DNA from 2 places in the Collimonas sp. GW821-FHT07E08 genome. Region 2 is predicted to be linked to the other one. Evidence: predicted binding sites of a transcription regulator. Region 2 holds the regulator's gene; the other holds the start of a gene.
The links. The regulator HrcA, encoded in region 2, represses chaperone genes, less so after heat shock. The targets are predictions, from matches to a motif close to TTAGCACTCNNNNNNNNNGAGTGCTAA.
Positions count from the first base shown of each region.

Region 1: a site for HrcA is predicted at 1,704-1,730, ahead of rpoH (RNA polymerase sigma factor RpoH). Genes of this name have one in related genera too.

Region 1 is NZ_JBWKQR010000007.1:91,914-96,839, forward strand. Features, by position in the region: gene AC07RZ_RS10735 (sensor histidine kinase) at 1-302, shown strand, start outside; gene AC07RZ_RS10740 (response regulator) at 452-1,174, shown strand; gene AC07RZ_RS10745 (GTPase) at 1,171-1,551, shown strand; gene rpoH (RNA polymerase sigma factor RpoH) at 1,801-2,700, shown strand; gene AC07RZ_RS10755 (SCO family protein) at 2,768-3,394, opposite strand; gene cyoE (heme o synthase) at 3,403-4,287, opposite strand; gene AC07RZ_RS10765 (COX15/CtaA family protein) at 4,284-4,926, opposite strand, start outside.
Region 2 is NZ_JBWKQR010000008.1:152,638-157,563, forward strand. Features, by position in the region: gene dapB (4-hydroxy-tetrahydrodipicolinate reductase) at 95-901, opposite strand; gene AC07RZ_RS12340 (outer membrane protein assembly factor BamE) at 933-1,442, opposite strand; gene fur (ferric iron uptake transcriptional regulator) at 1,574-1,999, shown strand; gene AC07RZ_RS12350 (TfoX/Sxy family protein) at 2,009-2,380, opposite strand; gene hrcA (heat-inducible transcriptional repressor HrcA) at 2,394-3,416, opposite strand; gene AC07RZ_RS12360 (HAD family hydrolase) at 3,483-4,232, opposite strand; gene AC07RZ_RS12365 (NAD kinase) at 4,279-4,926, shown strand, end outside.

The DNA of each region.
Region 1 (4,926 bases), on a different contig from region 2:
GCATCGACCTGGTCACCGAACGGGTCAGCTACCAGAGCTCGGATGGCCTGTCGCGCACCGCTGTGCGGCTGTCGATTACCGACAACGGCTCGGGATTCTCGCCCAAGATACTGGCCAGGGCCTTCGAACCGTACGTCACGTCGAAGCCGCGCGGCACCGGCCTGGGTTTGCCGATGGTGAAAAAAATCATCGACGAACACGGCGGCCGCATCGATCTGCAGAACCGAAGCGACACAAAGGGCGCAAAAATCCTGATTTTGCTGTTAAAGTTAGCCACGAGTGATGATTCGGCCATAATTTGATCAAGAACAGCTGCAAATTGGCGAATTGCTGATATAGCATATGTATCCGGACGCGGAAATAAAACAAATAGACATTGATAACTTAACTGGGCTGTCCGAACAGCCCATACAGTGGGATTTGATGCAACAGGAAATGGGAAGGCTACCGCATGGCTAACATCCTAGTCGTTGACGACGAAATGGGAATTCGGGAATTGCTCTCGGAAATTTTAGGTGACGAGGGGCATGTAGTAACCGCCGCGGAAAATGCACAACAGGCTCGCGAATTTCGTCAGGGCGGCGTACCGGATCTGGTGCTGCTCGATATCTGGATGCCGGATACCGACGGCGTCACGCTCTTGAAGGAATGGCAGCGCGACGGCTTGCTGACCATGCCTGTCATCATGATGTCCGGCCACGCCACTATCGATACCGCGGTAGAAGCGACCCGCATCGGCGCCCTGAATTTCCTGGAAAAACCCATTGCCCTGCAAAAGCTGCTGAAAGCAGTCCAGCAAGGTTTGTCGCAAGGTCCCAAGACCGCGCGCGCCCCGACCCTGTATCCGCAGCCGGCAGCCTCCTCCAATGAATTGAACGACGCGGTCGTTACTGCCGGCGTCTTTAACAATCCGGCTTCGTCGGAAGCGACGCACATCGCGGCCCTGCCATCGGTCGCGGCCTCGTCCGAGAGCCTGTTCTCCTCCTCGTTCGGCCTGCCGCTGCGCGAGGCGCGCGATGCTTTCGAGCGCGCTTACTTTGAATACCACCTGATCCGCGAAAGCGGCAGCATGACCCGGGTAGCGGAAAAAACCGGACTGGAACGCACCCACCTGTACCGCAAACTGAAGCAGCTCGGGGTTGACCCCGGAAAGTTGTCGAAAAAAGGCGGATGACCCTCACCACCCTGGTCAGCGGCGGCTCAGCCGGCATGCGTGAAGCCGCCATCTACTCCGCCCTGGAGCAAGACCTTGGACGCAGCGGCGTCCACCTCGGCACCGCGCTCATACTGGAAGGCTTGCCTGACGGCAAAACTGCGGTGCCGCCGCAGGAGCTCGCGCAAGATCTCGACATCAAACGGATCGCGCCCGGCTGCTTTTGCTGCATCGGCAACCTGACCCTGCGCGTCACCCTCAACCGCCTGCTGCGCAAACCCCCGGCGCGCATCTACATCAGCATCGCCGACAGCACGCACTTGCCGCAGCTGCGCGATTTCCTGTGCCATCCTCCCTACGACGATTTTCTCGAGCTGACCCCGGACCTGGCCCTCTGACGGCCGTTTTCGGGGGCGTCGTGCGGCTATGCAGCATTTGCTTTAATATGGACGCAACTTTCCCCGGATTGCCTTCTCTAACTAACTGCTTCGAACAATCAAAAGAAAAATATCGATAGCACCAACCTATGTACACTCTTTAACAAATCCTATTAGCACTCCACTATAGAGAGTGCTAATATATCCAAGTCAAACGTCTGATCGTTGATCTACCGGCAGCTTAAGCTGGCCGGACAGCAAGGAGAAAGAATGAAGAATCCATCAGTCAACACTGCTTTAATGCCCACCGACACCAGCGCCCTGGCGCTTGGCTTTTCCGGTACGCTGGGGAATATTGACGCGTATATCTCGGCGGTGAATCGCCTGCCGATGTTGACACATGATGAAGAAATTTCTTTAGCGCAACAACTGCGCGACAAGAACGACCTCGGCGCCGCCCAAAAGCTGGTGCTGTCGCATTTGCGCCTGGTGGTTTCGATCGCCCGCGGTTATCTCGGCTACGGCTTGCCGCATGCCGACTTGATCCAGGAAGGCAATATTGGCCTGATGAAAGCCGTCAAGCGCTTCGATCCTGACCAAGGAGTACGGCTGGTGTCGTACGCCATGCATTGGATCAAGGCCGAAATGCATGAATACATACTGAAAAACTGGCGCCTGGTGAAAGTTGCCACCACCAAGGCGCAGCGCAAGCTGTTTTTCAACCTGCGCAGCCACAAGGAAGGCCTGGACGCCATGACGCCGACCCAGGTCGATGCGCTGGCCAAGACCCTCAACGTCAAGCGCGAAGAAGTGATCGAGATGGAAACGCGCCTGACCGGCCGCGACATCGCGCTGGAAGCGCCGGCCGATGACGACGATGACAAGTTTGCACCGATCGCCTACCTGTCGACCGAAGCGCAAGAGCCAAGCAAAGTGCTGGAAGCGCAACGCTACGACCGCATGCAGTCGGAAGGACTGGAATCGGCCCTGAGCAAGCTGGACGACCGCTCGCGCCGCATCGTCGAAGCCCGCTGGCTGGCCAACGACGACGGCTCCGGCGCCACCCTGCATGAACTGGCGGACGAGTTTGGCGTATCGGCAGAACGGATACGGCAGATCGAGGCGGTTGCGCTGAAGAAGATGAAGGGTTCGCTGGCAGCGTTTGCCTGAGGAACCGATTGCAAATAGAAAAAGGCAGCCAAGCGGCTGCCTTTTTTATTGCCTGTGCCTACATCGATTATTTCAACAGCAGTTTCAAATCATGGGCAATCGGATCCGGCCCCTGGCCGTGCCGCACAAACAAGCGGATGTGGCCTTCCGGATCGAACACGTAGCTGCCGGCGGTATGGTCCATGGTGTAGCTGCCCGGGGTCTTGCCGGGTACTTTCTGGTAGAACACGCGGAATTCCTTGGCTACCTTGTCGGTCGCCGCCTGGTCGCCGTACAGGCCGACAAAACTCGGGTCGAACGCCGGCACATACTTGGACAGCAGCTCCTGCGTATCGCGCTCCGGATCCACGGTGACGAACAGGACTTGCACCTTGCTTGCCAGCGGCCCCAGTTCCTTCATCACATTGGCCATCTCCACCATGGTGGTCGGACAGACGTCGGGACATTGGGTATAGCCGAAAAATACGACTACCGCCTTGCCCTTGTAATCAGCCAGCGTGCGCGGCTTGCCGGTGTGGTCGGTCAGCGCGAAATCGCGGGCGTAGCCGAGGCCGGTGACGTCGGTGTTGATGAAAGCGCTGTTGGCAGGCGACAGTGTCATTTCCTGGCCGCCGCCGGCTGATTTGTCGCCGCAGGCGGTTAAAGACAAAGCCGTCAGCAGGCCGGCAACAGCCACGGTAAAAACACGCTTCATGTTTGCTTTCAGAATTTGAGATAGTGATCGACCAGCAAGGCGGCGAACAGCAGCGACAGGTAGATGATCGAATAAGCGAATGTCTTGCGCGCGATCAGGTCGGTGTAGTGCTGGTAGATCTGCCACGCGTACCAGAGGAAGATCAAGCCCAGCACCGCGGCGCTGGCCAGGTAGATCAAACCGCTCATGCCGACCGCGAACGGCAGCATGGTGGTGGCGACCAGGGCGATCGTGTAGAGCCAGATCTGGAACTGGGTGAACTTCATGCCGTGCGTGATCGGCAGCATCGGCAGGCCGGATTTCGCGTAGTCGTCGCGCCGGTACATGGCCAGCGCCCAGAAATGCGGCGGGGTCCAGACGAAGATGATCAGCACCAGGATCCAGGCTTGCATCGGCACGTCGTTGGCGATCGCGGCCCAGCCCAGCGCCGGCGGCATGGCGCCGGCCAGCCCGCCGATGACGATGTTTTGCGGCGTCGCCGGTTTCAGGATGATGGTGTAGATGATGGCGTAGCCGACGAACGTGGCGAAGGTCAGCCACATGGTGAGCGGATTGACGAAGTTGTACAGCACCCACATGCCGAGCCCGCCTATGACGCCGGAAAACACCAAGGTCTGCGGCACGGTGATTTCTCCGCGCGCCATGGGACGCCGGGCGGTGCGCGCCATGCGCGAATCGATTTCGCGCTCGACCAGGCAATTGACGGCAAAAGCGGCGCCGGCCAGCAGCCAGATGCCGATGGTGGCGGCGATCAAGCGTTGCCAATCCGGCAAACCTGGCGTCGACAGGAACATGCCGATCACCGCGCAAAACACCGCCAGCTGCGTAACGCGCGGCTTGGTCAGCGCCCAGTACTGGGCAATTCGATTAGGTGGTACGGTCAAAGCAGTCATGGGTGCGGGTTGAGGCGGTCAGCAATTACTGGGCGGGCTCCCAAAACGGGGGATGCGCCAGGAGCAAGTCTAGTCTTATAGTTTAACATGACCAGCAACAGCAACAGCGCCGCCGCACCACCGTTGTGCGCCACGGCGATGGCCAGCGGCCAGTTCAGGAAAATGGTAGACAAGCCGGTAATCAATTGCAAGCCGACAACGATCAGCAGCCAGCGGCCGGTGTTTTGCAAACCCTCGGTGCGCAAGGCTTTGCAGGCCAGCCAGACAACAAAGGCGATCACCACGAAAGCGAAGCTGCGATGGGTCCAGTGGATTGCCGTCAGGGCCTGGAACGACAGGAATTCGCCATCGGCGGTCATGCCCAGGTGGCGCCACAGGGTGAAGCCGTTGGCGAAATCCATCTGCGGCACCAGCGCGCCATGGCACGCAGGAAAATCCGTGCATGCCAGGGCGGCATAGTTGGTGCTCACCCAGCCGCCCAGGGCAATCTGCAGGACCAGCAGCAGCAGGCCGGCCAGGGCTGGTTTGGCCAAGGCGCTGGCGCTGGGCGCTACCGGCGAATGATGGGTTTGCCGCGCCGCCAGCCAGGTCAGCATCGCCAGCAGGGTCAGGCCAAGCAGCAGATGGGTAGTGACGATC
Region 2 (4,926 bases):
AGGACGCGGAGGCCAGGGGGAAAACCGGCGAGGCCAGGCGGCCCCGCCGGATTCAGTGAATTACTTGGAGAGAGGAGTTTGCTGCAGGCCGGCGTCAGCGCAGGCCCAGTACATCCTGCATGTCATACAGGCCGCTGCTCTTGTCGCGCAGGAAACGTGCCGCGCGCAAGGCGCCCTGGGCGTAAGTGACACGGCTGGATGACTTGTGCGTGATCTCTACGCGTTCGCCGATGCCGGCAAACAGCACCGTATGGTCGCCGACGATATCGCCGCCGCGGATGGCGGCAAAACCGATCGAGGAAGGATCGCGTTCCCCGGTGATGCCTTCGCGGGCATAGACTGCGACGTCGTCCAGCTTGCGCCCGAGCGCGTCAGCGACGACTTCACCCATCATCAGCGCAGTGCCGGAGGGGGCGTCGACCTTATGGCGATGATGGGCTTCGATGATTTCGATGTCGTAGCCATGGGAGAAACTCTTGGCTGCCATTTCCAGCAATTTCAGCGTGACATTGACGCCGACGCTCATGTTGGAGGCGAACACGATGGCGGTCTTTTTCGCCGCCGCCGCGATCGCAGCCTTGCCGGCTTCATCGAAACCGGTGGTGCCGATAATCATCTTGATGCCATGGGCGGCGCAGTACTCCAGATGTTTCAGCGTGCCTTCGGGACGGGTGAAATCGATCAGGTAGGCCGCTTGCGCCAAGCCTTTGGCCAGATCGGCTTCGATCAGGACATCGGCAGGCTTGCCCAGGAACGCCGCAGCGTCGGTTCCCAATTCAGGCGTGCCCGGCACGCCCAGCGCACCGGCCAGCAGCGCGTCGTCGGCGTTCTGGATCGCCTCGACCAGCATGCGTCCCATGCGTCCCGAGGCGCCTGCAACGGCTATTTTCATCTGAGTCATTATCAATTCGACGATCTGGACAATTTATAAATCAGTTCTTGGAAGGGCCTGGCGCGCTAGGCACGGTTGGGGCGATTTCCACATTCTTGACGCTCCTCCTGGCTTCTGCCGCGCCGCCTGAAAGCCGGTCCAAGTAGTCGTTCTCGGTAGGCAGGTTGCCGCCGTCGACGCGCGCCAGCAGGTTGCCGTTGAAGAAAACGCTGACCCGGCTGGTGGTGATTTCGCCATTGCCTTTTTGCAGGCGGAACACGTAGTCCCAGCGATCTTCATGGAACAGGTCGGTCAGCAGCGGCGTGCCGAGCGCGAAACGCACTTGTTCCCGCGTCATGCCTTCTTTAACTTGTGCCAACATTTCTTTCGAGACAAAATTTCCCTGCTGGATGTCGATCCGGTAAGGAGAGAAGATGCCCAGGAAGCGCCGATGCTTGACGGTTTGCACCCCGCTGGTATCGGTGACCACAGGGGCCGCCGCCGGATCTGCGCTGGCGGCGGGCTGGTCGAGCAGGGGTTTTTTTGAAGCGCAGCCGGCCAGGGCGGCCATGAAGACAACTGCAGCGGTCAAAGCGGAGGTACGGACAGGGGAGAGCAACATTCGCATAAGGATCTCAATTGATTGAGCAACTGTGCTAAAACGCTATATGATAAAGCAGATCATCCATTTGTGACCAAAACATGCCGAACAATCCATCCGAACTGAAAGCCAGCGGCCTCAAAGCCACGTTGCCACGCCTCAAAATCCTGGAAATCTTCCAGAATAGCGAAGTACGCCACCTGAGCGCCGAGGACGTTTATAAAATCCTGCTGAGCGACAACCTCGATGTAGGCCTGGCGACCGTGTACCGCGTACTGACCCAATTCGAGCAGGCCGGGCTGTTGCAGCGCAATCATTTTGAAACCGGCAAGGCCGTGTTTGAACTCAATGAAGGCTCGCACCACGACCATCTGGTTTGCCTGGATTGCGGCCTGGTGGAAGAGTTTTACGACGAAGAAATTGAAAAGCGCCAGAAAATCGTCGCCAAGGAACACGGTTTCGAAATCGCCGACCATGCGCTGGCGCTGTACGGCCATTGCCGCGATTGCCGCAAGAAAAAAGGCTGATGCCAGTTCTTACGCTGCCTTGCGCTTGCGCGCCTTCGGCGCCGGCTTGGCATTAGCCTTGCGCACCGCTGCCGCATAGGCCAGGCGCGCCCAGGGCGTCATCGCCGCAGCTGAATCCATCGCGTCTTCAGGCGCCGACCAGTAGCTCATCTCAATGGTTTTTCCTTTGCTTTCGAAGACGCAGGGCGTGCATCCGGCGGCGGCGAACTGCGGCCGGGTTTGGTCGTCGGTCTTGAGATACAGGACGCCATCGGCAACCAGGGCGATCATCACGCTATCGTGGTAGACGCCGTAGCCGCCGAACATCCTGCGCGCGCTGATGGCGCCCAGCGGCGCCAGCAGCTCGCGGATATAGTCGATGACGGCGTCGTTGCGGGACATGTTCCAGGCGGGTTCAGCTATGGCTCAAGGCGTTCGACAGCAGCTTGGCGGTGATATTGACGATCGGGATCACGCGTTCATACGCCATCCGGGTCGGGCCGATCACGCCCAGCGTGCCGACAATCTTGCCGTTGACCTCGTAGGGCGCGGTCACCACGCTCATTTCGTCCATCGGCACCAGCTGCGATTCGCCGCCGATGAAAATCTGGACGCCGGTGGCCTTGCCCGAGATGTCGAGCAGCTGCATCAGGCCGGTCTTTTGCTCGAACATGTCGAACAGCTTGCGCAAGGAATCCATGTTCGAGGACAAGTCGGTGACGCTGAGCAGGTTGCGTTCGCCCGAAATCACCACTTCGTCGCTGTTGTCGGTCATGGCGTCGCTGCCGGCTTCGACCGCGGCCTGCATCAGCCAGGTCATGTCGTCGCGCAGCTTGCGCAGTTCGCCCTGCAGGCGCAGGCGGACATCGTCCAGGCTGAGCCCGCCGTAATGCTGGTTGATGTAATTGGCGGCCTGCACCAGCTTGGCCGGGCTGTAGTCGACATCGGTCAGCAGCAGCCGGTTCTGGACGTCGCCGTTGGGGCTGACGATCACCAGCAGGATGCGTTTTTCCGACAGCCGCAGGAATTCGATCTGCTGGAAAATCGATTCGCGCCGCGGCGACAGCACCACTCCCGCAAAATGCGATAGAGATGACAACACTTGTGCCGCATTGGCAATGATCTTTTGTTGCGAATTTGGCTGCAGCCGCGCCTGCATCTTCGATTCCAGCGCGGTTTCGTCAATCGGCTCGACCGTCAGCAGGGTGTCGACAAACATGCGGTAGCCGCGCGGGGTAGGCACCCGGCCGGCAGAGGTGTGGGGACTGGCGACAAAGCCCATTTCCTCAAGGTCCGCCATGATGTTGCGTATCGTCGCCGGCGACAGTTCCAGGCCCGAGATCTTGGACAAGGCACGCGAGCCAACCGGCTGGCCGTCGGCGATATACCGTTCGACCAGGGCTTTGAGCAGGGTTTGAGCGCGATTATCTAGTTGCATATGGTTGTATTTTAGCGAGCGCCGGGCTTGCGTGCCAGCGGCTTATGCATGCACTTATACACTGTTTTAGCGGCTAACCGCGGTTTGTTCCAGCCACGCCTCCAGCTCAAGCAGGCTGGCGCAGCTGGCCTGGGCGCTGATGCCGGCCGGCAGCACGCGCTCGAAACGGTTGATCCAGACCGCCTGCAAACCGGCTTGCTGGGCGCCGGCCACGTCCAGCAAGGGGTCGTCGCCGACATACACCGCTTGTTCCGGCGCCACGTTCAGCGCTGCGCAAGCCGCATGGAAAATGCTGGGATCGGGTTTGGCGCAGCCGAAGCTGTGGGCCGCGATCGATGCCTGGAAATGCTGGGCCAGGCCGATTTTGCCAAGATCGGCGAAACCGTTCGAGACCGTACCCAGCGGCAGGCGCCGGCTGAGCCGCACCAAGGCCGGCTGGACGTCGGCGAACGGCGTCACCGCGTGGCGCGCTTCGGAAAATACCGCCATCGCCGCATCCACTTTGCCGGCGTCTTCGCCGACGCTGTTGAAAGCAATCGTCAGCGCCGCATGGCGCAGCCGCCACAGGTCGAACTTGAACACCGGGTTGCTCGCCGCCAGTTCCATGCGCTGCCGGCGCAGGCTCTCGATGGTGAACTCGCGGGCGACCGCGGGAGCATTCTGGCGCAGCCAGTCGAACAGCAGTTGTTCGGCGCGCGCGATCACCGGCACGATCGGCCACAGCGTATCGTCGAGGTCGAACAGCACCGCTTTGACGGCCGGCGATTTGCCGGGCCGGAAACCAGGGAAGATAGCTGAATTATTCGTCAGGGCCATGTGCGTATCCTTCATTGCAAGCCTAAATTATGGTCTAATCGCCAGCATGTGGCCTATAAAATTACCTTCTCAAGCGGTTTTGCTAGAACCTATGCCGAAAACCATTGCGATCGTCGGCAAGTATTTCGCCGCCGGCATTTCCGAGTCGCTGACTGAAATCGCCGATTTCCTGCAAGGACGCGGCCACCATGTGGTGCTGGAGACCGAGACTGCGCAGAACGTTGCGCTGCCGATCGCTGCGATGACGCCGGCCCAGATCGGCCAGCAGGCTGACGCCGCGATCATTGTCGGCGGCGATGGCACCATGCTGGGCATTGCGCGCCAGCTGGCTCCTTACGATGTGCCCTTGATCGGCATCAACCAGGGTCGCCTCGGTTTCATCACCGATATCTCGCTGGAGCGCATGCTGCCGGTGCTGGGCGAAATGCTGGACGGTAAAGTCGAATCGGAACGGCGCAGCCTGTTGCAAGGCTCGGTCATGCGCGACGGCCAGCAGATCTTCAGCGCGCTGGCGTTCAACGACGTGGTGGTGGCGCGCGGCGCCGGATCGGGCATGGCGGAACTGATGGTCGAGGTCGACGGCCGCTTCATGTACAACCAGCGTTCCGACGGCCTGATCGTGGCGACGCCGACCGGCTCGACCGCGTATTCCCTGTCCGCCGGCGGCCCTTTGCTGCATCCCTCGCTGGGCGGC